One region of the Mesorhizobium sp. M0037 genome, then DNA from elsewhere that is predicted to be linked to it. Evidence: predicted binding sites of a transcription regulator. Region 1 holds the regulator's gene; each other region holds the start of a gene.
What was found. The regulator PhoB, encoded in region 1, activates phosphate uptake and scavenging genes when phosphate is short. The targets are predictions, from matches to a motif close to TGTCATNNANCTGTCAT.
Positions count from the first base shown of each region.

Region 2: the regulator PhoB is predicted to act here: its motif matches at 4,018-4,034, upstream of NKJ78_RS07855 (LTA synthase family protein).
Region 3: the regulator PhoB is predicted to act here: its motif matches at 2,327-2,343, upstream of NKJ78_RS00470 (RNA degradosome polyphosphate kinase).

Region 1 is NZ_JAMYVB010000013.1:6,306-16,808, forward strand. It holds gene NKJ78_RS19620 (PAS domain-containing hybrid sensor histidine kinase/response regulator) at 1-2,878, shown strand, start outside; gene NKJ78_RS19625 (substrate-binding domain-containing protein) at 3,376-4,404, shown strand; gene pstC (phosphate ABC transporter permease subunit PstC) at 4,501-5,961, shown strand; gene pstA (phosphate ABC transporter permease PstA) at 5,958-7,274, shown strand; gene pstB (phosphate ABC transporter ATP-binding protein PstB) at 7,292-8,116, shown strand; gene phoU (phosphate signaling complex protein PhoU) at 8,158-8,862, shown strand; gene phoB (phosphate regulon transcriptional regulator PhoB) at 8,879-9,568, shown strand; gene NKJ78_RS19655 (ROK family protein) at 9,599-10,503, opposite strand, start outside.
Region 2 is NZ_JAMYVB010000003.1:185,285-195,787, forward strand. It holds gene rplI (50S ribosomal protein L9) at 124-711, opposite strand; gene rpsR (30S ribosomal protein S18) at 978-1,226, opposite strand; gene rpsF (30S ribosomal protein S6) at 1,226-1,726, opposite strand; gene NKJ78_RS07855 (LTA synthase family protein) at 2,039-3,967, opposite strand; gene fabD (ACP S-malonyltransferase) at 4,245-5,192, shown strand; gene fabG (3-oxoacyl-[acyl-carrier-protein] reductase) at 5,253-5,990, shown strand; gene NKJ78_RS07870 (acyl carrier protein) at 6,212-6,448, shown strand; gene fabF (beta-ketoacyl-ACP synthase II) at 6,483-7,745, shown strand; gene mltG (endolytic transglycosylase MltG) at 7,948-9,207, shown strand; gene NKJ78_RS07885 (YicC/YloC family endoribonuclease) at 9,470-10,360, shown strand; gene gmk (guanylate kinase) at 10,367-10,503, shown strand, end outside.
Region 3 is NZ_JAMYVB010000001.1:84,630-95,132, forward strand. It holds gene NKJ78_RS00455 (TIGR02117 family protein) at 1-567, shown strand, start outside; gene NKJ78_RS00460 (FAD-dependent monooxygenase) at 761-1,999, opposite strand; gene NKJ78_RS00465 (zinc-finger domain-containing protein) at 2,019-2,264, opposite strand; gene NKJ78_RS00470 (RNA degradosome polyphosphate kinase) at 2,498-4,690, shown strand; gene ppx (exopolyphosphatase) at 4,690-6,222, shown strand; gene NKJ78_RS00480 (DoxX family protein) at 6,481-6,888, opposite strand; gene NKJ78_RS00485 (DoxX family protein) at 7,027-7,449, opposite strand; gene fumC (class II fumarate hydratase) at 7,705-9,102, opposite strand; gene NKJ78_RS00495 (glycosyltransferase family 10 domain-containing protein) at 9,681-10,503, opposite strand, start outside.

The DNA.
Region 1 (10,503 bases):
CCGCAAGAATCTCGCCACGGTGCTGGAGTCCCTGCCGGCGGCCGTTATCATCTATGACCGTGACGACAAGTTCGTCTTTGCAAACCGCAAGCTGCAGGACACGCTGCCGGCGCTGAAACCGGCATGGCAGCCTGGCCGCAGCTTCCGCGAGGCCCTGGAACTTGGACATTCGGTCGGCTATTTCCGATCGAGCGGCGATCCAGAAATCGACAGGCTCTATGAAGGCGACCCCGATGTCTGGCTCAATGCCATCCTCGCCCGCTATCGCCTGCCCAACTCGTCCTATGAGCGCCTCAATGCGGACGGCCGCTGGTATCAGGTCTACGATATGCGCACCGAGGACGGCACCTTTATCGGCGTGCGCGTCGACATCTCGGAGATCAAGAGCCGCGAAAAGGCGCTGCAGGAAAGCATGCGCCAGATCGACCTGTTCCGCCACGTCATGGACGAACTGCCGGTCGCCGCCTTCATCAAGGCGCAGGATCTGAGCATGGAATTCGTCAACAAGGCCTGGTGCGCGCTGACCGGCATCCCCAAGGAGGAGGTCATCGGCCGAACCGATCTCCAGCTTTTCGGCATAGACGACGCCGAAACCTACACCCATGACGACACCCAGGTCGTCGTCACCGGCCGCGGCCGCGAGATCGAGGAGCCCGTTACCCATCGCGACGGCACGGTGCGGCAATTGATGACGCGCAAGAGCCGGCTGGTGGCGCTCGATGGGTCGGTGCACCTGGTCGGGTCCAGCACCGACATCACCGACGTCAAGGCGCGCGAGCAGGCGTTGGAAGAGAGCATGCGCGAGAACGAGGTGTTCCGCAATCTCATCGACAACGTGCCGGTGTCGATCTACGCCAAGCGCTCCGACCTCAGGCAGTTCTACGTCAACAAGGGCTGGTGCGACCTCACCGGCCTCCGCAGGGAAGACGCGATCGGCAAGACGGACATCGAGATTTTCGGCGAGGACGGCGAAGCCTTCGTCAACAGCGATCTCGCCGTGCTGCGCACAGGCGATACACAGGAGATCGAGGAAACGGTGACGCTTGCCGACGGCAGCGTGCGCCACCAGTTCGCCCGCAAGGGCGCGATGATCGCGTCCGACGGTTCGCTCTATCTGATTGGGTCGACCACCGACATCACCGAACTGAAGCTGCGCGAGGCCGAACTGCGCGAGGCGCGCCAGCGCGCCGTGCTGGCCGACCGCGCCAAGTCGGAATTCCTGGCCAATATGAGCCACGAGATCCGCACGCCGATGAACGGCGTACTCGGCATGGCCGAGTTGCTGGCCAAATCCGACCTCGATCCCAAGCAGAAGACGTTCACCGATATCATCGTCAAGTCGGGTAACGCGCTCTTGACCATCATCAACGACATACTGGACTTCTCCAAGATCGATGCCGGACAGCTGGTGCTCGACCCTGCGCCCTTCAACCTGCCCGAAGCGATCGAGGATGTGGCGACGCTGATATCGACGCGCGCCAAGGAGAAGGACCTCGAGCTCATCGTGCGCGTCGAGCCGGGCCTGGGAAGCCTGTTCGTCGGCGATGTCGGTCGCATCAGGCAGATCGTCACCAATCTGGTCGGCAACGCGGTGAAGTTTACCGACGAAGGCCACGTGCTGGTCGACGTGACCGGACAAAGGGGGCCGACGGGGACAAAGCTTACCGTTTCGGTCACCGACACCGGCATCGGCATTCCGCAGCAGAAACTGAAGCTCGTCTTCGAAAAATTCAGTCAGGCCGACACCTCGTCGACCAGACGCCACGAAGGCACAGGGCTCGGGCTCGCCATCACCTCGCGGCTGGTCGAGTTGATGGGCGGCGAGATCGGTGTCGAGAGCGCCGAAGGCAAGGGCTCGACCTTCTGGTTCACCGTGACATTGCCCAGGGCCGAGGAACAGACCGGACGGCGGATCATGCCGGTCGACGTGACCGGCTCACGGGTGCTGATCGTCGACGACAATGCCGTCAACCGATCGATCCTGAGCGAGCAGATGGCGTCATGGACCTTCGATTCCTGCGCCGCCGAAAGCGGACCCGAAGGGCTCAAGGTGCTGGTCGCCGCAGCTGCCTACGGCGTGCCGGTCGATTGCGTCGTGCTCGATTATCAGATGCCGGGGATGAGCGGCGCCGAGATGGCGCGCGTCTTGCGCAGCACCGCAGGGCTGGCCGACACGCCGATCATCATGCTGACTTCGGTCGACCAGTCGCTCGCCAACACCAGCTATCGCGATCTCGGCATCGACGCCCAGCTAATCAAGCCGGCGCGTTCCTCGGTGCTTCTGGAAACGCTGGTCGCCACCATCCAGCGGCACCATCACAATATCACAGACGGCCGTGTGCTGCCGGCGGCAAGCAGCGGTTCCGACGGCGGCAGGAACGAACCGTCGCCGGCAAAGCCGCCGCTCGCTGCATCGGAACGCGCCTTGCTGCAACCGCCGCCGGTTCGCGCCCGCGCCCGGGCCGCCGGGGATGAAAGCCGGCTCGACATCCTCGTTGCCGAGGACAATGAGGTGAACCAGATGGTGTTCACCCAGATAATCGGCGAGACCGGCTACAGTTTCGAAATCGTCGGCAACGGCCGCAAGGCGCTTGATGCCTTCGGCCGGCTTAATCCGCGCATGATCCTGATGGACGTCTCGATGCCGGAGATGAATGGGCTCGAGGCCACCGCCGCAATTCGCCGGCTTGAAGAACATACTGGTATGCATATCCCGATCGTCGGCGTCACCGCGCATGCCTTGAAGGGCGACCGTGAGCGCTGCCTGGAAGCCGGCATGGATGACTATCTGCCCAAGCCGATCAGCCCCAGGGCGCTGCTCGAAAAGGTCGAGCGCTGGGTCGGCATATCAAGCGAAGCCCAACGAGACGCTGGATAGCAACCTGCGGCGCCGGCCGGGATTCGGCCGCGCCGCAACAGCCAAGGATATGGTGCGATCGCACCATATCAAAGCTGGCGCCCAGTCAGGACAATGGTCGCAACGAAACCGCTCATTCAGTTACGGGCGGGAGCAAGCGACCGCCGACAAGAAACAGCGTCGAATCTACCCCAACGGACCTGTTTTTGGCGATGGCTCGGCCAAGATTCGCTCTGGCCACGGGCAACGCGCTCCCGTCCGGTTTTTCTTTCTCGGCATCGCGGCCTGCGGTGTGCCGGGACTTGATGCCAGCACGGATCGCGCAAGCGTCTGATTCCAGCGGCAACTTCCATTCCCACAAACCGGCTTAAAGGGGGCGGCCCACAAGACGTCTGTGCGACGTTACCGGGCTGACACGAAACTGTCATGCGACTGTAATAATCGAAGGCTATTGGCCTCAGCGGGCGCCGGTTTGAAGAGGGCGCCAAGAGACCATCTTCCGAACAGGAGCAGGCCACATGAAGAAATTCCTCGTTACGGCATCGGCCGTGGCGGTAGCGTTCGCCGCATCGTCCGGTGTCGCCGCTGCGCGTGACCAGATCCAGGTCGCCGGTTCGTCGACCGTGCTGCCTTACGCCAAGATCGTCGCCGAGCAGTTCGGCGAAACCTTCACCAACTTCAAGACCCCGGTGGTCGAGTCCGGCGGCAGCGGCGCCGGCATCAAGGAGTTCTGCAAGGGCGTCGGCGAAGACACGATCGATATCGCCAACTCCTCGCGCCCGATCAAGAAGGACGAGCTGAAGTCCTGCGCCGACGCCGGCGTCAAGGACGTCCAGGAAGTCCGCATCGGCTATGACGGCATCGTCTTTGCCACCGACATCAAGGGTCCGGACTGGGCGCTGGTTCCCGCCGACATCTACAAGGCGCTCGCCGCCAAGCTGGTGGTCGACGGCAAGCTGGTCGACAACCCGAACACCAAGTGGAACCAGGTCAATCCGAAGCTGCCCGACTGGGATATCGCCGCCTATATCCCGGGTGAGAAGCACGGCACCCGTGAAGTGTTCGAGACCAAGCTGCTCGACGCCGGCTGCGACAAGGCCGCTTTGAAGGCTGCCGGCATCGCCGACGACAAGGAAATCGGCAAGACCTGCATCGCCATCCGCAAGGACGGCAAGGCTGTCGACATCGATGGCGACTACACCGAGACGCTGGCCCGCATCGACTCCAACAAGACCGGCGTTGGCGTGTTCGGCCTCGCCTTCTACGAGAACAATGCCGACAAGCTGAAGGTCGCTACCGTGGAAGGCATCGTGCCTTCGACGCAGACCATCGCCGATGGCACGTACCCCGTGTCGCGGCCGTTGTTCTTCTACGTCAAGAAGGCGCATCTGGGCGTCGTTCCCGGCCTCAAGGAATATGTCGAGTTCTTCCTTGATGACCAGATGATCGGCCCGGAAAGCCCGCTCGCCCAGTACGGCCTGGTTTCCGCTCCCGACGCCGAACGTCAGGGCCAGCGCGACGCCTTCGCCGCCGGAAAGACGATGTAATCAACCGACCGGATCAGGGCGCGGACCAAATCCGCGCCCTGATTTCGCCGCTTGCCGCAACGGTGGCGGCGATCTGAATTTTCCCTGGGGTGGGTGATGTCGTCCTTGCTCGTACTCGCCATAGTCATCGCCATAGGCGTGGTCGCTTTTGTGATCGGCCGCCAGCGCGCAGCGGCGCAGGATACCGGCAAGGTCAAGCCGCATTCGCGCGCGCATTATCATGGCTGGTGGGCCTTTCTGCTCGCGGTCCTGCCTGCCGTCCTGCTGCTCGCCGTCTGGGATATCGGCTCTTCCTTCTATCTCGACCGGCACATCCATGCCGCTTTGCCCGAGCGCACCGCCGACACAAAGGTGGCCAGCGAAGCGCTCGACGCCAGCCTGGTGAAGAGCCTGGCCAAGGGCCTGCGCCGGCTCGATGGCGATACCGCACTTCCCGCTACTTTCGCCGAATTGCAGCCGCTGCTCGCCGCCAAGGGCGTGGCACTGGCCAGCGACACACAGGACTATATGATCCCGATCGCGGTCGAGGCGAACCAGGTCCAGGACCGGCTCGGCCTGTTCGGCGCCGTGCTGACCTTCGCGCTGTCGGTCGCCGGCGCCTTCTATGCGCTGAAGCAGATCGCGCCGCGCGCCAGGGCGCGCAACAATGTCGAGAAGCTGATGCTGTGGGGGCTGCTTGCGGCCTCGACCATCGCCATCCTGACCACGGTCGGCATCGTGCTGTCGATGCTGTTGCAGACGATCACCTTCTTCGAGAGCGTATCGCCGATGAGCTTCTTCTTCGGCACGGTGTGGGATCCGCGTTTCGCCGCCGCCGGTTCCGGCGGCAGCCAGGGTCAGTTCGGCCTGATCCCGCTACTCGCCGGCACGCTCTACATCGCCGCCGTTGCGCTTCTGGTCGCAGTGCCGGTCGGGCTGATGTCGGCGGTCTACATGTCCGAATATGCCTCGCGCGGTGTGCGCTCGGTGGTCAAGCCGGCGTTGGAACTGCTGGCCGGCATTCCGACCATCGTCTACGGCATCTTCGCCGTTGTCACGCTCGGACCGTTCTTGCGCGACCTGTCGGCGGCACTCACCGGCGGCTCGCCCTTCATCCAGGGCCAGAGCATCTTCACCGCCGGTCTGGTGATGGGCGTCATGCTGATCCCGGTCGTGTCCTCTTTGTCCGACGACATCATCACCGCGGTGCCGCGCGCAATGCGCGACGGCTCGCTCGGCCTCGGCGCCACCCGCTCCGAGACGATCAAGCGGGTGATCCTGCCGGCGGCACTGCCCGGCATCGTCGGCGCCATCCTGTTGACGGCGTCGCGCGCCATCGGCGAGACGATGATCGTCGTGCTGGCGGCGGGCGTCGCCGCCAATCTGACGGCCAATCCGTTCGAGGCGATGACGACCATCACCGTCAAGATCGTCAACCAGCTGACCGGCGACCTCGAGTTCAACTCGCCGCAGACGCTGGTCGCCTTCGCGCTCGGCCTGACGCTGTTCGCGCTGACGCTGGTGATGAACATCGTCGCCCTCTACATCGTGCGCAAGTACCGGGAGCAGTACGAATGACCGACATCCCCCTGGACACGATGGCGGGCGCCGTCGCGCGTCCGCGCCGCGACATCGGGCTGAGGGCGCGCTATGCCGCCGAACGCCGGTTCCGCATCTATGGCGTGATTGCGATCTCGGTCGGCCTGGCGTTCCTGGCCATCATGCTGATCACCATCGTTTCGAAAGGCTACACCGCCTTCTGGCAGACGACGGTGACGCTGCCGGTCACCTTCGACGAGAAGGTGATCGATCCCTCCGGCAAGCGCGCCACCGACCCTACCGTGCTGATCAAGGCGAACTATCCCAAGCTCGCCGAAAACGCGCTGGTGGCCAAGCTCGGCATCGATCCGGCCAACAAGCCGATGATGCTGAAGCTCAAGGGCTTCCTGTCGGAAGGCGCGCGGGTCCAGCTGCGCGACATCGTCTCCGCCGATCCGTCGGTGATCGGCACGACGCGTGACGTCGACATCCTGGCCGCCGCCAATCTCGACTCGGCCTTCAAGGGCCAGATCGACCTTGGCGTCGATGAAGCGCGCCGCAAGGTGTCCAACCAGCAGATCGACTGGATGAACAAGCTCAAAGCCGAAGGCGCGATGGCCGAGCATTTCAACACCGGCCTGTTCAGCTATGGCGCCTCCAGCCGGCCCGAGACGTCGGGCATGGGCGTGGCCATCATCGGTTCGTTCTACATGATGGTGATCGTGCTTTTGCTGGCGCTGCCGATCGGCGTCGCCGCCTCGATCTATCTGGAGGAGTTCGCCAAGAAGAACCGCTTTACGGACCTGATCGAAGTCAACATCAACAATCTCGCGGCGGTGCCGTCGATCGTCTTCGGTCTGCTTGGCCTTGCCGTGTTCATCAACTTCCTCGGCATGCCGCGCTCGGCTTCCTTCGTCGGCGGCCTGGTGCTGACGCTGATGACGCTGCCGACCATCATCATCGCCACGCGCGCCGCCCTCGCCGCGGTGCCGCCGTCGATCCGCTCGGCGGCGCTCGGCCTCGGCGCCTCCAAGATGCAGATGGTGTTCCACCACATCCTGCCGCTTGCCGCCCCAGGCATCCTTACCGGCACCATCATCGGCCTGGCGCGTGCGCTCGGCGAGACAGCACCGCTGCTCTTGATCGGCATGGTCGCTTTCGTCACCGATTATCCGGCGACGCCTTTCGATCCGGCGACCGCGCTGCCGGTGCAGATCTATATGTGGGCAAACGAGGCTGAGCGCGCTTTTGTCGAGCGCATGTCCGGCGCCATCATCATCCTGCTCGTCTTCCTCATGGCCATGAACATCACCGCGATCGTGCTCCGGCGCCGCTTCGAGCGGCGCTGGTAGAAAAAAGGCAATTTGGTATGAACATCATGACCGAACAGTCCCTTGAGAATGCAGTGGGCGACAAAATGAACGCCAAGTCGAACGAAGTCATCAAGATGCGCGGCGACAAGGTCGGCGTCTTCTACGGCGAGAAGCAGGCGTTGTTCGACGTCAATCTCGACGTGCGTCAGAACCAGGTGACGGCGCTGATCGGCCCGTCCGGCTGCGGCAAGTCGACCTTCCTGCGCTGCCTCAACCGCATGAACGACACCATCGATTCGGCGCGGGTGACCGGCAAGATCACGCTCGATGAAGACGACATCTACGACAAGAACATCGATGTCGTCGAACTGCGCGCCCGCGTCGGCATGGTGTTCCAGAAACCCAATCCGTTCCCGAAGTCGATCTACGAGAACGTCGCCTACGGCCCGCGCATCCATGGGCTGGCCAAGCGCAAGTCCGACATGGACCAGATCGTCGAGCAGAGCCTGAAGAAGGCGGCGATCTGGAACGAGGTCAAGGACCGCCTGCAGGAGCCCGGCACCGGCCTGTCCGGCGGCCAGCAGCAGCGCCTGTGCATCGCGCGCGCCATCGCCGTGTCGCCGGAAGTGATCCTGATGGATGAGCCCTGCTCGGCGCTTGATCCGATCGCCACCGCCCGTGTCGAGGAGCTGATCGACGAACTGCGCCAGAACTACACGATCGTCATCGTCACCCACTCGATGCAGCAGGCGGCGCGCGTGTCGCAGCGTACAGCGATGTTCCATCTCGGCTATCTCGTCGAGGAGGGCGCCACCGACAAGATGTTCACCAACCCCGACGACAAGCGCACCCAGGACTACATTACCGGCCGCTTCGGCTGAGCCGTCCGGCGGGTGAATTTTCAGGCACGAGGACCAAGATCATGGGTGAACATACCGTCGCCTCCTTCGATGAAGAGCTCGGGCAGATCAGCAAGCTGATCCGCGACATGGGCGATCTGGCAGGCTCGATGGTCAGCGGCTCGACCAGGGCGCTGCTCAATTCGGACAATGCGCTGGCACAGCGTGTCGTGTCCGACGACGCCATCATGGATGCGCGCCAGCGCGAACTGGACGACCGCGCCATCACGCTGATCGCCAAGCGCCAGCCGATGGCCAACGATCTGCGCGCCGTGGTCGGCTCGATCCGCATGGCGGGCGACCTCGAGCGCATCGGCGACCTCGCCAAGAACATCGCCAAACGCGTCGGCACCGTGGGCTTGAGCGTCACGCCGCGCGACCTCTCGCACTCCATCGACGCCATGGCGCAACTGGTGCTGATCCAGGTGCAAGGCGTCGTCGAGGAATATGCCGCCACCGATGCGGCAGCGCTTGCAAAACTCAGGAATGACGACGAGCGCATCGACGTCAAATACACGTCCGTGTTTCGTGAGCTCTTGACCTACATGATGGAAGACCCTCGCAACATCACCGCCTGCACGCATCTCTTGTTCTGCGCCAAGAATCTTGAGCGCATCGGCGATCATGTCACCAACATCGCCGAAAATGCGTATTATGTGCTGACCGGCCAGCAATTGCCCGCCAATCGTCCGAAGCAGGACGAGACGGCGATGGCCACGCCGGCCTGATGAGGGTGAACTGCCTATGATCGCGCCACGCATCATGGTCGTGGAGGACGAGGAGCCACTAGGCGTGCTCCTCCGCTACAACCTCGAATCCGAAGGCTATCAGGTCGAGGTGGTGACACGCGGCGACGAGGCCGAGATCCGCCTGCAGGAAAACGTGCCCGATCTCCTGGTGCTCGACTGGATGGTGCCGGCTGTTTCCGGCATCGAGCTCTGCCGGCGGCTTAGAGTGCGGCCCGAAACCGAGCGGCTGCCGATCATCATGCTGACCGCGCGCGGTGAGGAAAGCGACCGCGTGCGCGGCCTGTCCACCGGTGCCGACGACTATCTGGTCAAGCCATTCTCGACGCCGGAGTTCATGGCGCGCGTGAAAGCGCTGCTGCGCCGCGCCAAGCCGGAAGTGCTGTCGAGCGTGCTCAAGGTCGGCGACATCGTGCTCGATCGAGAATCGCACCGGGTCTACCGCAAGAAGAGCGAGATCAGGCTCGGACCGACCGAGTTCCGGCTGCTCGAATTCATGATGCGCCATCCCGGCCGCGTGTTCTCGCGCAGCCAACTGCTCGACAATGTCTGGGGCGAGACGATCTATATAGACGAGCGAACCGTCGACGTGCATGTCGGGCGGCTGCGCAAGGCCGTCAACAACGGCCGCATGCCGGATGTCATCCGTACCATTCGCGGCGCCGGCTACGCTATCAGGGAAGACTAGGATGCTGCGCGTCGCGCCGTTGCCGGCCATTCAGGCGACATGCTTGCCGGATTTCGCCTGAATGCCCGGCGCGAAAATCTCCTGGTCGACGAAGCCGAGCGCGCGCATGGCGCAGCCTTCGCGGATCAGCGGCAGCTCGTTGGGCTCGGTGTCGAAGGAGATCGATTTCGAGTGCTGGCCGCCGGCGGTCTGGGCGATCGCTTCGCGCAATGCCGGTTCGATCAGGTCGAAGGCGGCGGCGCTGACGCCGACCATGGCGACGGGTGCCGGATCGATCAGAGCAAACAGGCTGCCGAGGCCGAAGCCGAGCGCCTCACCGGCCCTGCGATAGGCTTCGCGCTCCGGGCCATCGGTTTCGCGGGCGCGCGCGGCGAGTGCGCGCATATCAGCGTCGCCGATATCGACCGGCTCGGCATCCTCGCCCATCATTTTGGCGCTGCGCCAGATGGCGTAGTTTCCGGCATAGGCCTCGACGCAGCCGCGCCGCCCGCAGCGGCAGAGCGCGCCGCCCGGACGGTGGATCATGTGGCCGAACTCGCCGCCCGAGGAATGGGTGCCGGTGAACAGTTCGCCTTTCAGCACCAGTCCCATGCCGATGCCGTGCGACAAGAGGATGGCGATAAAGTTGTCGCGGTAGCGCTCGGGCTGGCGCCATTGCAGCGCCACCGCCATCATATTGCAGTCGTTCTCCATGGTGGCCGGAATGCCGAATTCCACTTCCAACATGTCGGCGAAGGCAATGTCGGTCAGTGGCGTGATTGGCGACCACAGCATGGCGCGCGCCTGCGAATCGGTGATGCCCTGGATGCCCATGGCAATGCGGGCGATGCTCTGGACATCGAGGTCGGGATCCTCAAGCCGCCGCCGGACGATTGCTACGCATTCGCCAATCAGCTCGTCGCACGGCTTGGTCAGCGTGTCCAGCCGGCGCTGTT
Region 2 (10,503 bases), on a different contig from region 1:
AAAAGTTCCATTTGGCACAAAAATGCCCGGGCGAGAGGCCCGGGCATTGGTCCAGAAAGGCTGGATGACGAGGAAGTGATTGGAGCGCTGCTCCCTCGCTTCCCGATCAGGCCCAGTGCGGGATCAGGCGTTGTCTTCTTCGCCGCCTTCGAACTCGGTGTTCGGGTCGAAGAAGTTCTCCGGCCGTGCGTTGTCGTTGATGTCATCGCCATAGATGGCTTCGGCGGTGGTCAGCGTCTCGCCCTTGGCCTGGCGCTGGGCTTCGTCGGCCGTGCGGGCGATGTTGAGGCTGATGGTGACCTCGACTTCCGGATGCAGCGCAATCGCCACATTGGTGACGCCGATGGTCTTGATCGGCTGGTTGAGCTGGATCTGGTTGCGGTTGACCGAGAACCCTTCGGCGGTCAGCAGGTCGGCGATGTCGCGGGTCGACACCGAACCGTAGAGCTGGCCTGTCTCGCCGGCCGAACGCACGGCGATGAAGCTCTTGCCGTCGAGCTTTTCGGCAACCTGGCTGGCTTCCGACTTGCGCTCGAGGTTGCGCGCTTCGAGCTGCGCGCGCTGCCCTTCGAACTTCTTCTTGTTGGCTTCGTTGGCGCGCAGCGCCTTGCCCTGCGGCAAGAGGAAGTTGCGGGCAAAGCCGTCCTTGACCTTGACGGTATCGCCCATCTGGCCGAGGCGGGAAACGCGTTCGAGAAGAATCACTTGCATGGTTTTGTTCCTTCGTCTGGGCACCGACCGCGGGATCGGCGCCGAATTGAATGGAACAGGTCAGGAAGCTCTGAGCGCCTTGGCGCCGGTGTCGCTGTCCTGCCTGTCGCGGCAGTTAGAGGCTTTTCACCTCAACTCGGGATTTCAATGCATGTCGCCAAGAGTGGTCCCGGTTTTGGGACAACGACATGCATCATCAAATTACCCCTGCGGCGCCCGTCGCCGTGGGAGAAGGAAGCAGGCGGCGAACCGCCCGCTCGAAAGTCTTAGCGAACCACGTAGGGCAGCAGGCCGAGGAAGCGGGCGCGCTTGATCGCCTTGGCGAGTTCGCGCTGCTTCTTCTGGCTGACGGCGGTGATGCGCGACGGCACGATCTTGCCGCGCTCGGAAATGTAGCGCTGCAGAAGACGCACGTCCTTGTAGTCGATCTTGGGCGCGTTGGCGCCGGAGAACGGGCAGGTCTTGCGGCGGCGATGGAACGGGCGCCGGGTCGGGATCTGATTGATGTCGACCATTATTCTGCACCTCCTTCAACGCCTTCGCGCGGACGGCGCGGACCACGATCACCACCGGCGTCGCCAAATGAGCGCGGCGGACGATCGCCACGGTCGCCGCGATCACGGTCGCCGAACGAGCGCGGACCACGATCACCACGGTCGCGGTCGCCGAAGCCGCCGCGTTCCGAGCGCTCTTCGCGCTTCTGCATCATGGCCGACGGGCCTTCCTCATGCGCCTCGACCTTGACGGTCAGGAAACGCAGCACGTCCTCGGACAGGCCCATCTGGCGCTCCATCTCGTTGAGCGCTGCCGGCGGGCAGTTGAGGTCCATAAGCGTGTAGTAAGCCTTCCGGTTCTTGTTGACCCGGTAGGTGAGGGACTTCAGTCCCCAGTTCTCGACCCGGCCGACGGACCCGCCATTTGCGGAGATGACGCCCTTGTACTGTTCGACAAGCGCATCGACCTGCTGCTGCGAGAGGTCCTGCCGGGCAAGGAACACATGTTCGTATAGAGCCATAGTGGTTCAGTGCCTTTCTTCGTTTCTCTCCCGGATCCTCGCGGCAAAAGCCTCTGCAACTTCTCTGACCCGCTGGTCCCGAGGGGGCGAGGAAGAAAGGAGCATTTCGAGACGGTCGAGAGCGGAGACACGGGAGGCGGAAGCGCTTCTGGCTTCACACGAAGGTTTTGGGTAAAACCTCCGGCCCTCCGTTCAGCCCCCAGCAAGGACCGGCAGATTGCGGGCGTCTATATTAGCAATTTGGCTGGAAGGCAAGGGTAACGCATGCTCCGGACAGCGTCCTGGCGTCGCAGGGTTGGAAAAGACCAGGCATCAACTCGTATGCGGGGTACGACCGTTGATCGTTTCGGGGAAGAAGTCCGGAGCCGCCTTACGCTTGCCGAACATCATATCGTATTGCAGCAGGCGGAAATCGTTGATCGCCGGATCGATGTCCTTCTGCCGCGCCCAGTCCGCCGTGGCCTCACCTGACGGTGTCAGAAGCAGATTGCGATCCACGACGCGATAGCGTTCGCGCAGCGCGCCTAAGAAGCCGGTATAGTAGGGGTGCGTGATCCCGGCCGTGGTAAGGATATGGTAGGGCAGGAAGGCCGGGCTCACCGCGCCCATATCCTGCGCCGGACCGGTGCGGTTAGACCAGATGACCAGCGGCGTCTGATGATGCTCCAGTGCCGCCTCCGGCGTCGGTTCCTTGCGCGGCGCGACATTGTCCTTCAGGTAACCGGTTTCGACATAGACGGGGCCGAGCGGCGGCAGATGGTCGCCGAAGAAGGCGATGACCGTCGGCCGCTCGCGCTTCTTCGCCCATTCGATCAATCGTTCGAGGCCACGGTCGGCATCGGCGGAGCCTTCGGCATAGCTGAGCAGCGATTCCCGCGCCCATGTGCTGATCGGCGCCGCGACCTTGTGGGTCGGATTGTAATAGCGGTACGGCTCGTAGGGACCGTGGTTCTGCAGGCTGACGGCGAAGAAGAACACCGGCCGCTCGCTGGCGTCGGCCTCTGCGATGATCTCGTCGGTCATCGACGCATCGGAAGCCAGCGGCCCGCGCTTTTCCAGTGGCGGCAGCGTCTCTTCCGAGCGGAAATCGTTGAAACCGAAATCGGCATAGACGGCGCCTCTGTTCCAGAACCAGTTGGTGCCCGGATGGATGGCGCGCGCCCGGTAGCCCTCGCTTTTCAGGAAGGTCGCCAGCGACGGCGTCGGCGTGCGCACATATTGCTGGTAGGGGATCGAGCCTGCCGGCAGGAAGGCATTGGAAAAGCCGGTCAGCGCCTCGAATTCGATGTTGGCGGTCATGCCGCCGAATTCCGGCGAAAACATATAGCCGGAACGCAGCGCCCGCACATTGGGGATCGGGTCAGGCGTGATTGTGACGCCGGGCAGCTTGGTCGGATCCCAGAAAGATTCGCTCATCACCACGATGATGTCGGGTTTCTCATCCGGTACCGAGGCCGCCACAGCAGGCCTGTCGATCGCGTCGATCGCCTTGTCGGAATAGCCCGCCGGCGCCGAGACATGCGCCATCGGCACGTTGAGCGCGAAGGCCAGCGCAAACCCGTTGGAGGCGTAGTTCTCCTTCTGGTCCCACATGATCGGGATGATCTGCAGCCGGTCGCGGGTCCATGAGAAGGTGGCGTAGTCCATGATCGAGACGAAGAAGGCGAGCAGCGGCACTGCCAGCGTCAGCCGCGCCAGCCGCCCTTTGCGGCTGAGGATCGGAACCTTGCGGCGCCACAACCGCCAGCCATAGATCAGCAGCGACAGGCCGGCGACGATGCCGACCGCCATGGCGAGCGCCGTCCAAGGCCGCTCGCGCACCAGGAGCGGCATCAGTGCCATGATCTGGCGCGAATAAAGAAAATCGGTTGGGTAGAGCGGATCGCCGAGATAATGCGACTTCTGATGCCCGACAAAGGCCAGCGCCAGCGTCAGCGGCGCCACGATCATCAGGCTCTGGTGACTGCGGCCAAGCACGGCGTCCAGTCCCATCAGCACCAATGCAAAGACAATGATGGTGGTCCAGCCCGGCTTGAATGGCTGCAGGAAGAAGTCGACTGTGCCGAAGAAGTCGCCGCGCACGATCCATTCGATGGCGAACACCAGGATGGCGGAGGCAAGCAGCGTGACCAGACCGTAGCGGATGACCGGCCATCTGCGCCCCGGCAGGTAGCCGGTGGACGGATCGTCTTCCAAGAACTGTGGCGCGGATACGGCCGCGCCCTTCCTGATCCTAGCCACGTCTCTTCCCCCGGCCCAAGCAACGCGAATTTCCACTCGCGCCACCGTTCTGTCATAGAACTGTCATGCAAAAGCTAGCGCCTGTGGCGAAAATAAGAAGAGCCAGCAAACGATTCGTGAGCGGTTTTCATCAGGTGTGATCGGCGAAAAGCCTTTGGGAACAGGGACTCGAGGTCAGCTCCGGTTCAAGCGAGAGCGGAAATGCCGCCTCCGGGCTTGACTTGACGGTCCGCCTTGCGTCACAGGCAGGAAAAATCAGCCGCTGGAGAGCGCCCAAATGGCCGTCGCATTCACCTTTCCGGGACAGGGCAGCCAGGCTGTCGGCATGGGCAAGGACCTCGCCGACGCCTTCCCCGAGGCACGCAGGGTGTTCGAGGAAGTCGATGATGCGTTGGGCGAAAAGCTGTCGAAACTGATCTGGGAAGGCCCGGAAGAGGCGCTGACCCTGACTGCCAATGCCCAGCCGGCGCTGATGGCGGTCTCGCTGGCGGGAATCCGCTCGCTGGAAGCGCGCGGCTTTTCGCTGAAGGACAAGGTTGCCTACGTTGCCGGTCATTCGCTCGGCGAATATTCCGCCCTTGCCGCGGCCGGTTTCGTTTCGGTCGCCGATGCCGCCCGGCTGCTGCGCATCCGCGGCAACGCCATGCAGGCGGCGGTGCCGGCCGGCGAGGGCGCCATGGCGGCGATCATCGGACTGGAACAGCCCGACGTTGAAGCCGCTTGCACCGAGGCCGCAACGGGATCCGGCAAAGTCTGCCAGATCGCCAACGACAATGGCGGCGGCCAACTGGTGATCTCCGGCGCCAGGGCGGCGGTGGAACTCGCCGCGAAACTGTGCACCGAAAAGGGCGCCAAGCGGGCGCTGATGCTGCAGGTCTCGGCCCCCTTCCATTCGGCGCTGATGGCGCCGGCGGCCGATGTCATGCGCGAGGCGCTGGCCGGGGTGACCAAGAATGCACCGGTGGTGCCCGTCGTCTCCAACGTCACTGTAGTCCCGACCAGCGACCCCGACGAGATCGCGCGCCGCCTGGTCGAGCAGATCACCGGCCGCGTGCGCTGGCGCGAAACGGTGGAGTGGTTCGGCGCCAATGGCGTCGCCACGCTGTTTGAGATCGGCGCCGGCAAGGTGCTTTCCGGCCTGGCGCGGCGGATCAGCCGCGACATCGCCACATCGGCCGTCGGCACGCCGGCCGATGTCGAGGCGGCGCTGGCCGCTCTTGCATAATCCACTGGCGATTCAACCCCTCCCGTGGGAAGGGTGTTCTCTTAAGATCAGGAGACGAAAATGTTCGAACTGACCGGCCGCAAGGCGCTCGTCACCGGCGCATCGGGCGGCATTGGCGAGGCGATTGCCCGGGTGCTGCATGCGCAAGGCGCCATTGTCGGCCTGCACGGCACCCGCATCGAGAAACTGGAGACCCTGGCCGGCGAACTCGGCGACCGGGTAAAGCTGTTCCCGGCCAATCTTGCCGACCGTGACGAGGTCAAGGCGCTTGGTCAGAAGGCCGAAGCCGAACTCGAAGGCGTCGACATACTGGTCAACAATGCCGGCATCACCAAGGACGGCCTGTTCGTGCGCATGGCGGACGCGGATTGGGACAGCGTGCTGGAGGTGAACCTCACCGCCGTGTTCCGGCTGACCCGCGAGCTGACCCATCCGATGATGCGCCGCCGCCATGGCCGCATCATCAACATCACCTCGGTGGTCGGCGTCACCGGCAATCCTGGCCAGACCAATTATTGCGCCTCCAAGGCCGGCATGATCGGCTTTTCCAAGTCGCTGGCGCAGGAGATCGCCACCCGCAACATCACCGTCAACTGCGTCGCCCCGGGCTTTATCGAATCGGCCATGACCGACAAGCTCAACGACAAGCAGAAAGACGCGATAATGGCCGCGATCCCGACGCGCCGTATGGGCACGAGTGTTGAAGTGGCGTCGGCCGTCGCCTATCTCGCCTCCAACGAGGCAGCCTACGTCACCGGCCAGACCATCCATGTCAACGGCGGCATGGCCATGATCTGACGGGATATTGCCTGGTGATAAGAAGACATGGCCGGCTTGTGAAAAGAGACCATTTCGCCTTGGACCTCAGCCATTTTTCGTGTAATGCGGCCCGCAACCCGGCGGTTCGGGCAAAAACCGGTCCGGCATCGTTGCGTTTCCGGCAGGACCATCTTTCAGCTTGATTAGCGGCATTCTGCCCGCTAACGAAGACAGACAAACAAAAGACGAGGATGCCCCAAATGAGTGACACCGCAGAGCGCGTCAAGAAGATCGTCATCGAACATCTTGGCGTCGATGCCGACAAGGTGACGGAGCAGGCGAGCTTCATCGATGATCTGGGCGCGGACAGCCTCGACACGGTCGAACTCGTCATGGCCTTCGAAGAAGAGTTCGGCGTCGAGATTCCGGACGATGCGGCCGAGACCATCCTGACCGTCGGCGATGCCGTGAAGTACATCGACAAGGCTTCGGCCTGACACTATCCGCAGTCATCACCGGGGAGGACCTGCGATGAGGCGTGTCGTCGTCACGGGCCTTGGCCTGGTTTCGCCGTTCGGCATGGGCTTCGAGCACAGCTGGAAGGAACTTCTGACCGGCCGCAGCGCCGCCAAGCGCGTCACCGAGTTCGAAGTGGAAGATCTTGCCTGCAAGATAGCCCACGTCATTCCGCGCGGTGACGGCACCAACGGCACGCTCAATCCCGAAGCCGTGCTCGAGCCCAAGGAACTGCGCAAGATCGGCGACTTCATCCTTTACGGGATTGCGGCCGCCGACGAAGCGCTGAAGGATTCCGGCTGGGAGCCCAGCACCGAAGCCGAGCGCTGCGCCACCGGCGTCATGATCGGCTCCGGCATTGGCGGCCTCGAGGGCATCGCCGAGAACGCTATCATCCTGAAAGAGCGCGGACCGCGCCGTATCAGTCCATTCTTCATTCCCGGCAACATTATCAACCTGGTATCTGGCCAGGTATCGATCCGGCATGGGCTGAAAGGCCCCAACCACGCCGTCGTCACCGCCTGCTCGACCGGCGCGCACGCCATTGGCGATGCCGCCCGCCTGATCATCTTCGGCGATGCCGACGTGATGCTGGCCGGCGGCGCGGAATCGCCGGTGACCAGACTATCGCTTGCCGGCTTCGCTGCTTGCCGGGCACTGTCCACCGACCGCAACGACACGCCTGAGAAGGCCTCGCGTCCCTATGACCGCGACCGTGACGGCTTCGTCATGGGCGAGGGCGCCGGGGTCGTCGTGCTGGAAGAACTCGAACACGCCAAGGCGCGCGGCGCCAAGATCTATGCCGAGGTCACCGGCTACGGCCTGACCGGCGATGCCTATCACATCACTGCACCGGCCGAAGACGGCGACGGCGCCTTCCGCTGCATGACGGCGGCGCTGAACCGGGCCAAGCTGACGCCCGCCGACGTCGACTACATCAACGCGCACGGCACCTCGACCATGGCCGACACGATCGAACTCGGCGCCGTCGAGCGGCTGGTCGGCAACGCCGCCTCGAAAATCTCGATGTCATCGACCAAGTCGTCGATCGGCCATCTCCTGGGTGCCGCGGGCGCCGCCGAGGCGATCTTTTCGATCCTCGCTATCAGAGACAACATCGCGCCAGCCACCATCAATCTTGACAACCCGGAACGCGAAACCGCGATCGATCTTGTTCCGAACACGCCACGGCATCGCCAGGTCGACGTGGCGCTGTCCAACTCCTTCGGCTTCGGCGGCACCAACGCTTCGCTGGTATTCCAGCGTTATACAGGCTGATTGCGGTATCGACCGGCGCGCCAGCGGTCTGTCGTCAATTTTGCCATATTCAAGCCTACTCTGCCGCTGGGGATTCGTCGCATCGGCCTGAAACCGAAGGCGCTTTTTTTAAAAGCACGATGCGTAGGCTTGAAATGTTAGGGCACGCTGTGCGTCCAATCGGGCGCATGGTCGCTCTAAGAGATCAGATGGTAGGGCGCTAATGAACACCAATCCGGGCGGCAGCGGACAATTCGGACAAAACCAGCAGACCGGCCCGATCGTGCCGAAGACCGCGGCCGAAGCTTTGCGCCCGGAAGCCGGCACACCACCACCAAAGCGCTCGCGCGCCTCGCGCAGCCAAGTCGTCGTGTTCATGAACTTCGTCATCTCCGCGGTGATGTTGATGATCCTCGCCGCCGGCGTTTCGCTCTATTTCGGCAAGCAGGCATTCAACGAACCGGGCCCGTCGGTGGCCGGCGACACCTTCCTGGTCAAGCCGAGCACCGGCGTCCAGGATATTGCCGACCAGCTCGAACGGCGTGGGCTGATCAGCGATGCCCGCATCTTCCGCATCGCCGTGCGGGTCTATGGCAATGATTCAGCGCTGAAGGCAGGCGAATACGAGATAAAGCCGCGCGCCTCCATGCGCGACATCATGGAGCTTCTGAAGAGCGGCAAGTCGGTGATGTATTCGCTGACCATTCCCGAGGGCCTGACGGTCGAGCAGGCGCTGCAGCGCATCGCCGAGCAGGATGCGCTGACCGGCGACATGCCGGCCGCCAAGCCGGCTGAGGGCAGCCTCGCCACCGACACGCTGCGCTTTACCCGCGGCGCCACGCGCCAACAGATGGTCGACAAGCTGCTCGCCGACCAGAAGAAGCTGGTCGACGAGGTCTGGCAGCGGCGCGCGCCCGACCTGCCTCTGGCCAATGTCGACGACTTCGTCACCTTGGCCTCGATCGTCGAAAAGGAAACCGGCCGGGGCGACGAGCGCTCGCGCGTTGCCGCCGTCTTCCTCAACCGTCTGGCCAAGGGCATGCGGCTGCAATCCGATCCGACCATCATTTACGGCCTGTTCGGCGGCAAGGGCAAACCCGCCGACCGGCCGATTTATCAATCTGACATCCAGAAACAGACGCCTTACAACACCTATCTGATCAACGGCCTGCCGCCGACGCCGATCGCCAATCCCGGCCGCGCCGCGCTCGAAGCCGTCGCCAACCCGTCGAAGACCGATGATCTCTATTTCGTCGCCGACGGCACCGGCGGCCACGTCTTTGCCACCACGCTTGCCGAGCACAATGAGAACGTTGCCCGCTACCGGGCACTGCAGAAGAAGCAGGCTGAAGACGCCGCCAAGGGCGCCAAGACTCCGGGCCAGACCGATGCGCCGGCGGATGGCGACGACAACGGTGACGCAAGTGGCGATGCCGCCGGTGACAGCGGTGATGCCGGCGGCGATACGGGTGCCGCCCAGTAGCAGGTCGGCGCTTTCAGACGGATCGACCTTAAGCAACGCGGACAGAGGCGGACGCGCTGCTGCTTTGAACGAGTAGCGGGGTTCGAAGCGTTTTCGGTCTTGCTCGGGTGCCTCTGCTTCTCGATTTCAGCCCTGCGAGATCGAAACGACAGCGGAAATCAACATCTTGCCGGTATTGCGATTCTGACATTCGCGCCGCCCGTGATATCGAACGCATGCGCAATTTATAGAATCGGACCATCAGGGAGACACGAGCCGCATCATGAATTTGCAGAGCATGACCGGATTTGCACGCACTGTTGCCGAACATGACGGCGCCTCGATCGCCTGGGAGGTCAAGTCGGTCAACGGCAAGAGCGTCGAGGTCAGGTTGCGGTTGCCGCAAGGTTTCGAGCGGCTCGAACCGACTGTGCGGCAGACGCTGCAGAAGCGCTTTTCGCGTGGCAATTTCCAAGCGACGCTGACCGTCGGCCGCGCCGCCGGCCAGCAGGCGCAGCCGGTGGTCAACGAAGCCTTCCTCAGGGATCTGGCGGGCTTGGCCAAGCGGCTGCAGGACCAGTTCGGTGTTGGTCCGGCAACTGCCGACGGTCTGCTTTCCCTGCGCGGCGTGCTCGATATCCCTGAAACCAGCGAAACCGAGGAGGTGCGGGCAGCACTCGACGCGTCAATCCTGTCCGCGCTGGAAACGGCGCTTACAGGTCTCGAGCAGGCACGCCAGAACGAGGGCGAAGCGCTGCGTTCGCTGCTTTCTGGCCATATCGACGCCATTGAGGCGCTGACGCTTCAAGCCGAGGCCGACCCGTCGCGCGAACCCGCGGCGATCCGCGAGCGGATCGCCGAACACGTGCGGCTGCTGATGGATGCGTCGGCCAATCTCGATGCCGGCCGGCTGCACATGGAAGCGGCGTTCCTGGCCACCAAGGCCGATATCCGTGAAGAGATCGACCGGCTGAAGACGCATGTGGCGTCGGGCAGAGCGCTGCTGGCAAATGGCGGCGCCATCGGCCGCAAGCTCGATTTTCTGGCGCAGGAATTCAACCGCGAATCGAATACGCTGTGTTCCAAGTCGAACGCCGCCACTGTCACCGCCATCGGGCTGGAACTGAAGGCGGTGGTCGACCAGTTTCGCGAACAGGTCCAGAATCTGGAGTAAACCCGAATGGGTGGCAAGGAGCCGATGGTTGCCAGGGATCTCGGATCCCGCATTCGCCGCCGCGGGCTGATGCTGGTCCTGTCGTCGCCGTCGGGCGCCGGCAAGTCGACGATCGCGCGCAACCTGCTGGAAAGCGACGGCAG
Region 3 (10,503 bases), on a different contig from region 1:
GCGGCGGGTGAGGGCACGCGCCATATTCTGGTGCTGGAGAATCCGATCCACACCGACATCGCCATTCCCGTCGATGACGAGGTGCGCCGGCGCTTCCATTTCCTGGTCGCTGCCGGCATCCCTGTCGACGCCCCGGAAGTGCGCTACATCGTCTTTGGCTGGGGCGGCCGGGCCTTCTATCTGGAGACGCCGAGCTGGTCGCAGCTGAAGACAGTGCCCGTCCTCAAGGCGCTGACACTGGACGCCTCGGTCATGCATGTCGATATCGCCGGGGCCATCGCCGAGCCGCACCCTGCTGTCACCGGTTTCGACATCGATGAGGAACGTTTTGCAGCGCTGCTCGACTATATCGACGCGAGTTTCCAGCAAGGGCCGAATGGTCCGATCGTCATCGAGAACGCCGCCTATTCCAGCTTCGACCGCTTCTTCGAGGCGAACGGCCATTTCAACGCGCTTGTCGGCTGTAACACCTGGACAGCCGCCGGCCTGCGCACCGCCGGCCTGCGCACCGGCTGGTGGAACCCGCTGCCGGCCTCGCTGGGCTTGTCGATGCGGTTTTATAACTAGCAGTCCTTCATCGCACCGCGGGGACAGCACTCCCCTCTGGCCTGCCGGCCATCTCCCCCGCAAGAGGGAGATCAGCCGTTTTGCCCGCGCTCCTGCTGCAACGCCGGCGATTTTGGCGAAGGCGACGGCGACATCCAATCTCCCCCCTTGCGTGGGAGATGTCCGGCAGGACAGAGGGGAGTGGGAAGGATCGCTACGTTGACGATCTAGACTGCCGAGTGTCCGCTCGCCATCCATAGAGCCAGTCGAGGTCGGCGGCGAGCTTGTCGGGCGAGCGCATGGCCAGGAACAGATTGCGGGCGATCGCCACCGGGCCGGCAGCATGCCAGGCGAGGCGGTTTACGGCCCCACGACGCGCGGCCTTGGCGACACGCGGCCGCCGAAGATTTTCCCAGATTTGAAAACTTCTGGGCAGATCGCCAGGGAAATCGGCGATAGCGTCGGCAAGCGTGATGGCATCCTCGATCGCCATTGCCGCGCCCTGTGCGGCAAACGGCGTCATCGCATGCGCGGCGTCGCCGATCAGCGCGATGCCCTGCGGGCTCGTCCACCGCTGTTGTTCGACGGTATGGATCGGAAAGGCCGTCCATGGGCCGGCCAGTGCCACGAGCTTCGTCAGGCCCGGCGCGGTGCCGCGCAGGGCAGCCGTGAGGATCGCGGGATCGGCATGGCCCGACCAACCTTCGGCCATGCGCTCACCCTTGGTGAAGGCGGCGAGATTGAAGGCCTGGCCTTTGCTGACGGGGTAGGCGACCATGTGGAAGCCAGGATGCAGGAACGTGGTGACGCAGTCGGCGGCGCCGATCGCGGCAAAGGCTTCTCCGGCCGCACCGTCGGCTGCGATTGTAGCCCGCCAGGCGAGTTCGCCCGAAAAACGGCTTTTGACGAAGTCCTCGCCTGCGAGTTGCGCCCGGACCGCCGACCAGACGCCGTCGGCGCCGACCAGCAGTTTGCCGCGTGCCTCGATCTCGCGGCCGTCCACTTCGGCGGTCACGGCGACATATTGCGCGTCTTTGACGATGCCGGTCACGCGGGCGCCGGTGATGAGCTCAATCTGCGACCGTTCAGCCATTTGCCCCAGCAGCGCTGCCTGCAGATCTGCGCGATGGGCGACAAGATAGGACGACTGCCAGCGCGCTTCGGCGGCGTGCCCGAGCGGTACCCGCGCCAGTTCGCGCAGCGTCCCGGCGTCCTTGAGCACGACCGCTTCCGGCCGCAACGCTGCGGGCAGCAGTCGGTCGAGCACGCCGAGTTTTCCAAGAATGCGTGTTGCGTTGGGCGAAAGCTGGATGCCGGCGCCGGCCGCTTCGAGGTGCTGTGCCTGTTCGATAAGCTTTACCGGATAACCCCGTCCGGCGAAGGCAAGGGCAGCGGTCAGCCCGGCGATGCCGGCCCCGGCGATTATGACCTGCCGGGACCTGATGTCTTCCATCGGGCTTGTCGCGGAAGGATCAGGCGGCCTGGTCGATATAAAGGCAACCAGCCGGCAGCGTTTCCGTCGCCCTCAGCTTCGCCGAATAGCGGTAGAGCGTCGAGCAATAGGGGCAGACCTTTTCATTGTCGTCGCCCATGTCGAGGAACACGTGTGGATGGTCGAAGGGCGGGTTGGCGCCGGTGCACATGAATTCCTTGACGCCGATGTCGATTGCCGGATGGCCCGCATCGTTCTGGAAGTGGGGAATGGAACCGCCTGCCATCGTCGTCTCCTTGATCTCGTCGAAAAGCATCTGGAACATAACAGGCCTGTTTGCAAGATCGATGAAATGAAACTGTCGCAAAAGCCTGTCAGAGGATACGGTGAGCCGGTTAAGTGCATGTCCCTGAAATCGGAATGGTTTTCGCCGAAGGGCCATGCGTCACAAAAGCGTGTTAGAGGCATGGCACGTCCAGCGGCGCTCCAAGGGACGGTTGGCGGGGAAGAGCAGGAACCATGAACGAACTGAAGCCGGTGCAGAGCGAATTCATCAATGTCGAGGTGGCGAGCCCCGAGGGCGGCAACCCCGATCGGTTCGTCAACCGTGAGTTCTCCTGGCTGCAGTTCAACCGGCGTGTGCTCGAGGAATCACAGAACGAGCACCATCCGCTGCTCGAACGCGTCCGTTTCCTGTCGATTTCGGCCGCCAATCTCGATGAATTCTTCATGGTCCGCGTCGCCGGCCTTGCGGGCCAGGTGCGCGAAGGCATTGCGCTCAAGAGCCCCGACGGCCGCACGCCGGAGCAGCAGCTGGAACAATTGCTGCGCGAGGTCGAGCGGCTGCAGGAGGACCAGCAGAACAGCCTTTCGGCGCTGATGTTGCTGCTCAACAAGGAAGGCATTGAGAGCATCACCCGCGATGCACTGACCAAGGATGAAAAAGTCTGGCTGGAAGACCATTTCCAGGACCAGGTTTTCCCGGTGCTGACTCCACTGTCGATCGACCCGGCGCATCCGTTTCCGTTCATTCCCAATCTCGGCTTCTCGATGGCGCTGCAATTGCGCCATCGCAAGAATGGCGAGGAGATGAGCGCGCTTCTGCGCCTGCCGGTGGCGCTGAAGCGCTTCATCCGTCTGCCCGACCGCAAGCAGCACGTTCGCTTCATTCCACTGGAGGAGGCTGTCGGCCTCTATATCGGCAAGCTGTTCCCCGGCTATGAGGTCAAGGGTTCAGGCACCTTCCGCATCATCCGGGACAGCGATATCGAGGTCGAGGAAGAGTCGGAAGATCTCGTGCGCCTGTTCGAGACGGCGCTGAAGCGCCGCCGCCGCGGTTCGGTCATCCGCATCGAATTCGACAAGTCGATGCCCGGCGAATTGCGCGAGTTCGTCGCCGGCGAGCTTGGCGTCTCTTCGAGCCGCATCAGCGTTCTGACCGGCCCGCTGGCGCTCAGCCAGATTTCCGAGATCGTCGCCGTGCCGCGCGACGACCTGAAGTTCACCCCCTACAATCCACGCTTTCCCGAGCGCATCCGCGAGCATGGCGGCGACTGTTTCGCGGCCATTCGCGAGAAGGACATCGTCGTCCACCACCCCTATGAATCCTTTGACGTGGTGGTCCAATTCCTGCGCCAGGCGATGGCCGACCCGGAGGTGGTGGCGATCAAGCAGACGCTCTACCGCACCTCCAACGACAGCCCGATCGTGCGCGCCTTGGTCGACGCGGCCGAGGCAGGCAAGTCGGTGACCGCCCTGGTCGAGCTCAAGGCGCGCTTCGACGAGGAGGCCAACATCCGCTGGGCGCGCGACCTCGAACGCGCCGGCGTCCAGGTCGTGTTCGGCTTCCTCGAACTGAAGACCCATGCGAAAATGTCGCTTGTGGTGCGGCGCGAGGACGGCAAGCTGCGCAACTATGTCCATCTCGGCACCGGCAACTACCATCCGGTGACCGCGCGCATCTACACCGACCTGTCCTTCTTCACCACCGATCCGACGATCGCGCGCGATGTCGCCCAGCTGTTCAACTTCATCACCGGCTATGCCGAGCCGACCGATGAGATGCGGATCGCCATCTCGCCGTTTACGCTGCGCAGCCGTATCCTCAAGCACATTGCCGACGAGGTCGCCTACGCGCTGGCTGGCCGTCCGGCGCGCATCTGGATGAAGATGAACGCGCTCGTCGATCCCAACATCATCGACGCGCTCTATGACGCCAGCCGTGCCGGCGTCGAGATCGATCTCGTCGTGCGCGGCATCTGCTGCCTGCGGCCGCAGGTGCCCGGCCTGTCGGAAAACATCAGGGTCAAGTCGATCGTCGGCCGCTTCCTCGAACACAGCCGCATCTACTGCTTCGGCAACGGCCATGGCCTGCCGTCGGACGAGGCGATCGTCTACATCGCCTCGGCCGACTTGATGCCACGCAATCTCGACCGCCGCGTCGAGACCATGGTGCCGATCACCAATCCGACGGTGCATGAACAGATCCTTGGCCAGATCATGCTGGGCAACATCATGGACAACCAGCAAAGTTTCGACGTATTGGCTGACGGAACCTCCCGGCGCGTCGTGCTGGAGGAGGGTGAGGAACCGTTCAACGCGCAGGAATATTTCATGACCAATCCGAGCCTGTCGGGACGGGGTGACGCGCTGAAGTCGCATGCGCCCAAGCGCATCGCGCAGTTCAAGCGTCGCAAGAAGAACACCGGCTGATGATTTCAACGTCCCAAGGCCGGCTGCAGGATCGCCGGCCGCTGTCCATCATCGACATCGGCTCGAACTCGATCCGCCTTGTCGTCTATGAAGGGTTGGCGCGCTCGCCGACCTTGCTGTTCAACGAAAAGATGCTGGCCGGCCTCGGCCGCGGTATCGTTTCGACCGGCAAGCTCGATCCCGAGGCGGTGACGCGCTCGATGGAGGAGTTTCGCCGTTTCCGCGCGCTCTCCGATCAGGCGGGTGCGGAGCACATGTTTGTGCTGGCAACGGCCGCGGCCCGCGAAGCGATCAACGGCCCCGATTTCATCCACCGCGCCCAGGATGTGCTCAAGACCGAGATCCGCGTGCTCACTGGCCGGCAGGAGGCGCATTATTCGGCGCTTGGCGTCATTTCGGGCTTCCACCCCGCCAATGGCATTGCCGGTGATCTTGGCGGCGGCAGCCTGGAGCTTATCGACATCAATGGCGAGGCGATCGGCGACGGCATCACGCTGCCGCTGGGTGGCCTGCGGCTGCAGGACATGGCCAGGAATTCGCTCGCCCAGGCGGCAAAGATCACCCGCGACGAACTGGCGCGCGCCAAATTGTTGAAGGGCGGGCTGGGACGGCCCTTCTACGCCGTTGGCGGCACCTGGCGAAACCTTGCCCGGCTGCACATGGAAATGACCAACTACCCGCTTGGCGTCATGCACCACTATGAGATCGGTGTCGAAAGCGCCGCCAATTTCCTGAAGCAGGTGGCGAAAGGCGAGATCGAGAAGGTCAAGGGCATCGAAGGTGTGTCGAAGAACCGCCGTTCGCTGCTGCCCTATGGCGCGGTCGTGCTGCAGGAGATCATGGCGGCGATGCAGCCGTCGAAGATTATCGTCTCGGCATTGGGCGTGCGCGAAGGGTTTCTCTATTCGCTGCTCGACCCTGCCGAGCAGAAGGCCGATCCGCTGGTCTCCGCTTCGGAGGAACTGGCGCGGCTGCGGTCGCGCTCGGTCACCCATGCGCATGAGCTTGTCGAATGGACGGACAAGACCTTTGCCGCCTTCGGCATCGACGAGACGGAGGATGAGGCGCGCTATCGCCACGCTGCCTGTCTGCTGGCCGATATAGGCTGGCGCGCACACCCGGAATATCGCGGCAAGCAGTCGCTCAACATCATTGCCCACGCCTCCTTCATCGGCGTCGATCACCCCGGCCGTGCCTTCCTGGCGCTGGTCGGCCTGTTCCGCCACGAAGGCGTGTTCAACGATGCGGCGCCGGAAATCCGCGGCCTGGCGACGCCGCGCTATCTCGAGCGCGCCCGCATCCTGGCGGCGGTGCTGCGCGTCGTCTATCTGCTGACTGCGGCCATGCCCGGCGTCATGCCGCGGCTGAAATGGGAAAACCGCGGCAATGGCACGTTGGCGCTGGTGCTGCCGGCCTCACTTTCCGATCTTTACGGCGAACGCCCGGCCGGACGGCTGGCGCAACTGGCGCGGATCACCAACCGCCGGCTGGTGCTGGCGGTCGAGGGTGGGCAGAGCGTGTCGGTGAAGTAGGCGCGGCCTGACAGCAAAACCATGTCGTCGTCGGCCTCGCGTTCGAGGACCGGCTTCCTCAATCCGTCGCTGCTTCGCACCGCCACCTTCCCCCTCCGGAGGGAAAGGAAGGGAGCCTCGTTGGAAAGCGTTGGCGGCAATAGGCTCGCGCCCTTCCTCTACCGCGTCGATCGGGGAGAGGTGGCTCGGCGAAGCCGAGACGGAGTGGGGGTCGACCTGCCTCGGCGAGGAATCAACCTGGGACGATATTTGACGATATCAGACCGCGGCGCGGCGCCCATCGATCGACCAGGCCCCGGCGCCGGCCATGGCTAGCGCCAGGAATCCACCGGCGATAGCAATATCCTTCATCAGCATCTGCTGGTGCAGGAAGGTGAGCATCGGGTCATCGCCGCCCTGGCCGTAGTGGCCGATGGAGCCTGCAACGACGCAGAAAGCGGCAAGAAGTATCGCAACGACCGGCGTCTGAAAGCCGACCAGTACCAAGAGACCGGCAATCAACTCGAACAGCCCGGTGCCCCAGGCGGCAAGCGTCGGCAATGGCATGCCGAGGCCGGCGAAATAGCCGGTCGTCCCGGCAATGTCGGCGAGCGCGTGGTAGCCGGAGGGAACGAGCAGGACGGCGAGCAGCAGCCGGGAAATCAGAAGCAATGCATCGCGGGGCATGGTCATCTCCGATGTCTGTCCGCCGGCTGTTTCGAGACCGATCCTAGCAGGGATGGGTCGAGCGTGCGCTTGGGCAGACAACGAAAAAGCGGCGTGGAAAATTCCACGCCGCTTTTTTCAGGCTTGGGAAGGGAAAGCTCAGCCGCGCTTGGCGTCGATCGAGTAGGTGCCAGGGCCTGAGGAAGCCAGCAGCAGGAAGCCGCCGGTGATGGCGACGTTCTTCAGGAAATGGATCATCTGGTTCTGGTCGGCCCAGCCGGTATGGGCGACAAAGGCCGAGGCGATGGTGAAGACCGCGAGCACCCAGGCGGCGATGCGGGTCTGAAAGCCAACGAGCACGGCAAGGCCGCCGAGCAATTCGATCAGGCCGACGACAATGGCCGTTACGGTCGGCACCGGCAGGCCCATGGCGCCGAAATAGCCGGCGGTGCCGGAAATGGCGGTGAGCTTGCCGAAGCCGGAAAGCAGGAAGATGGCGGCGAGCAGGATGCGGCCGAGCAGGATGGTGGTGGAGCTGTTGGACGCGATGCCGGCGCCGGCAGCGGAAGTGTTGATGGACATGGTGGCTCTCCGAAAAGGGTTGATGTCCCGTCAGATAGACCAAGCCGACTGTTCACCAAAGCCGCCAGTCCGGCGACACATTGTTCACAGGACGTACATTTCGGGATCGTTCGACCGACGCAAAATTCTTGTCGCGGCCAGCAGCGGCGGGAGCAAATTGTCCCGCCACAAAATTCGGATTTCTAGTTGACGCAATCCCCAAGAAGAGGGCTGCGCGCTTCCCGGGGAAACGCAAGGCACTTTCCCTGGAATCGCTTAACCCGGATGCGTCATGTCCTCCGGCCGCACCAGCCGGTCGTAGTCTGCCTCGCTGACCAGCCCAGTGGCCAGTGCTTCCTCGCGCAAGGTGGTGCCCTTCTTGTGCGCGGTCTTGGCGATCTTGGCGGCATTGTCGTACCCGATCGTCGGCGCCAGCGCGGTCACCAGCATCAGCGAGCGGTCGAGCGCGGCTTTGATGTTGTCTTCGCGAGCCTCGATGCCGACGACGCAATTGTCGGTGAAGGAGATCGAGGCGTCGGCCAACAACTGCACCGACTGCAGGAAGTTGTAGGCCATCAGCGGGTTGTAGACGTTGAGCTCGAAATGGCCCTGGCTGCCGGCGAAGGTCAGCGAGGCGTTGTTGCCGAACACCTGCACGCAGACCTGCGTCAGAGCCTCGCATTGGGTCGGGTTGACCTTGCCCGGCATGATCGAGGAACCCGGCTCGTTTTCCGGCAGCGACAGTTCGCCGAGGCCCGAGCGCGGGCCGGAGCCGAGGAAGCGGATGTCGTTGGCGATCTTGAAGAGGGCGGCGGCCGCCGCGTTGATGGCGCCATGCGAGAACACCATGGAATCATGCGCGGCGAGCGCCTCGAACTTGTTCGGCGCGGTGACGAAGGCGATGCCGGTGATTTCGGCGATGCGCGCCGCCACCGTTTCGGCAAAGCCCACCGGCGCGTTGAGGCCGGTGCCGACGGCGGTGCCGCCCTGCGCCAGTTCCTGCAGGCCGGGCAGCGTCATCTCGATGCGCTTGATCGAAGAGGCCACCTGCGCGGCGTAGCCGGAAAATTCCTGGCCCAGCGTGAGGGGTGTCGCGTCCTGCGTATGGGTGCGGCCGATCTTGATGATGTGGGCGAAGGCGTTCGTCTTGACCTCGAGCGCAGCGTGCAGATGCTTCAGCGCCGGCAGCAGATCGTGCACGATGCGCTCGGCGCACGCGATGTGCATGGCTGTCGGGTAGGTGTCGTTCGACGACTGGCTCATATTGACGTGGTCGTTAGGGTGCACCGGCTTCTTCGAGCCCATGACGCCGCCCAGAAGTTCGATCGCCCGGTTGGAGATCACCTCGTTGGCGTTCATGTTGGACTGCGTGCCCGAGCCGGTCTGCCAGACGACCAGCGGGAAATGATCGTTCAGCTTGCCGTCGATCACCTCTTGCGCCGCCTCGATGATCGCCTTGCCGACTGCCGGATCGAGCCGCTTCAACTCCATATTGGCTTCCGCCGCCGCTCGCTTGACGATGCCGAGCGCACGCACGATCGAGGCCGGCTGCTTTTCCCAGCCTATCCTGAAATTGCCGAGGGAACGCTGCGCCTGCGCGCCCCAGTAACGGTCGGCGGCAACCTCGATGGGGCCGAACGTGTCGGTTTCGGTTCTGGTCCTGGCAGCGGTCACTTGTCTCTCCGACGATCGAATTTGGCAACGGCGTATCGCGTTGCACAATGGCCTTCAAGCAGAGATTGCGGCCGGCAGGCAGTAAATCGGTTGAAGCAGTAGCGCCGTCCTTCGGGATCCTGCACCCTCCACTTTCGTCTGAAGGAAATTGCTCCTCAGTGCGGCTTGATCCCATAAAGTGGACGGAAACTTGCGGATTTAGCTCGATAAGATCATGTCGAGCTGGCGGATTGCTCTACGCAAACTTCCCCCAGGATCAGCAATGCGCAATTCACGTCTACCTACGAGCGACGCTGCCACACAAACTACCATCCGTGCCGGCGTCTCACTGGCAACAGCAGCGATGAGGTAGCTTATGCACTTGTCCTTCTGTTCAGTTTCCCGACCAAAATCCGGCATCGCATCCGGATCGAGCTTCGGATCGCGAAGCCGAGAATTTCAAGTCCACCCTGGGAGCGCCTCCACATGGCCTCGGAGATTTCCAAGATGCATGGCGGCAAGGTCGAAGCCGTCTCGACGTCGCAAGTGACGCTCTTTGTCCTCCGTATTTTGCTGAAAGCGCGCCTGATCGCGGACCGTCAGCTCGGAACCTTTTTCCTCCAACGGCGCAGCTTTGTCCTGAGATAGGATCTATAGCCGAACGGAAGTGTTCGCCGTCCGGAAGGCGTGCTTGTCCGCGCCTCCAGACGCTGGCGCACGACGCTCATCAGTCTGCAGAACGCGGGTGTTTCCAATGATTGCACCCGTTTGACGAGATTGTCGGGCAATGGCTTTGAGCGCCAGTCGAAATAAGCCTCGTAGTCTTGCGGCGTTGCGATCAGGTGCTGGAGATAGGCTGCAAGATCGCTGGCGCTGGCGAAGGCACTGGCGTCAATAAAGGAGTGCTCCGGAACGAACTCGTCCACATTGGGAGCGCCAAGGTAGATCGGCACCGTGCCCGCCATGAACGCGTCATAGATTTTCTCGGTGACATAGTCGGCCTCGATCGAGTTCTCCATGGCCAGGCAGAATTTGTGCCGCGCAATGGTTTCGATCTTGGTCTTCGAGCCCAGATCGGGGCCAGAGACCGATCGGTTGTTGCGATATCGGCCATAAGAATCGATCTTGATGTGGCGCGCCAGTTCGTTCGCCAAATCGACACGGCCGCTATAATTCAGGCCGGCCGACTGGAAGAGTGCGACCGGCGCTTCTTCCGTTTTCGGCACGATTGGTCTGGCCAGCGCATCTTTCCACCACACCGCACGCGGAAGGTAGGGTACCCAGACATCGGACCGGGATTCATGCGTCATGATGATATCGAAGTGCCGCATGAATTTGGGGTCGGCAAGTCGCTTGTAGTTTTGGCCGCATTCCATCGACCAGGCGACCCAATATTGACCAGGGTATTTGTAGGCATCGCCA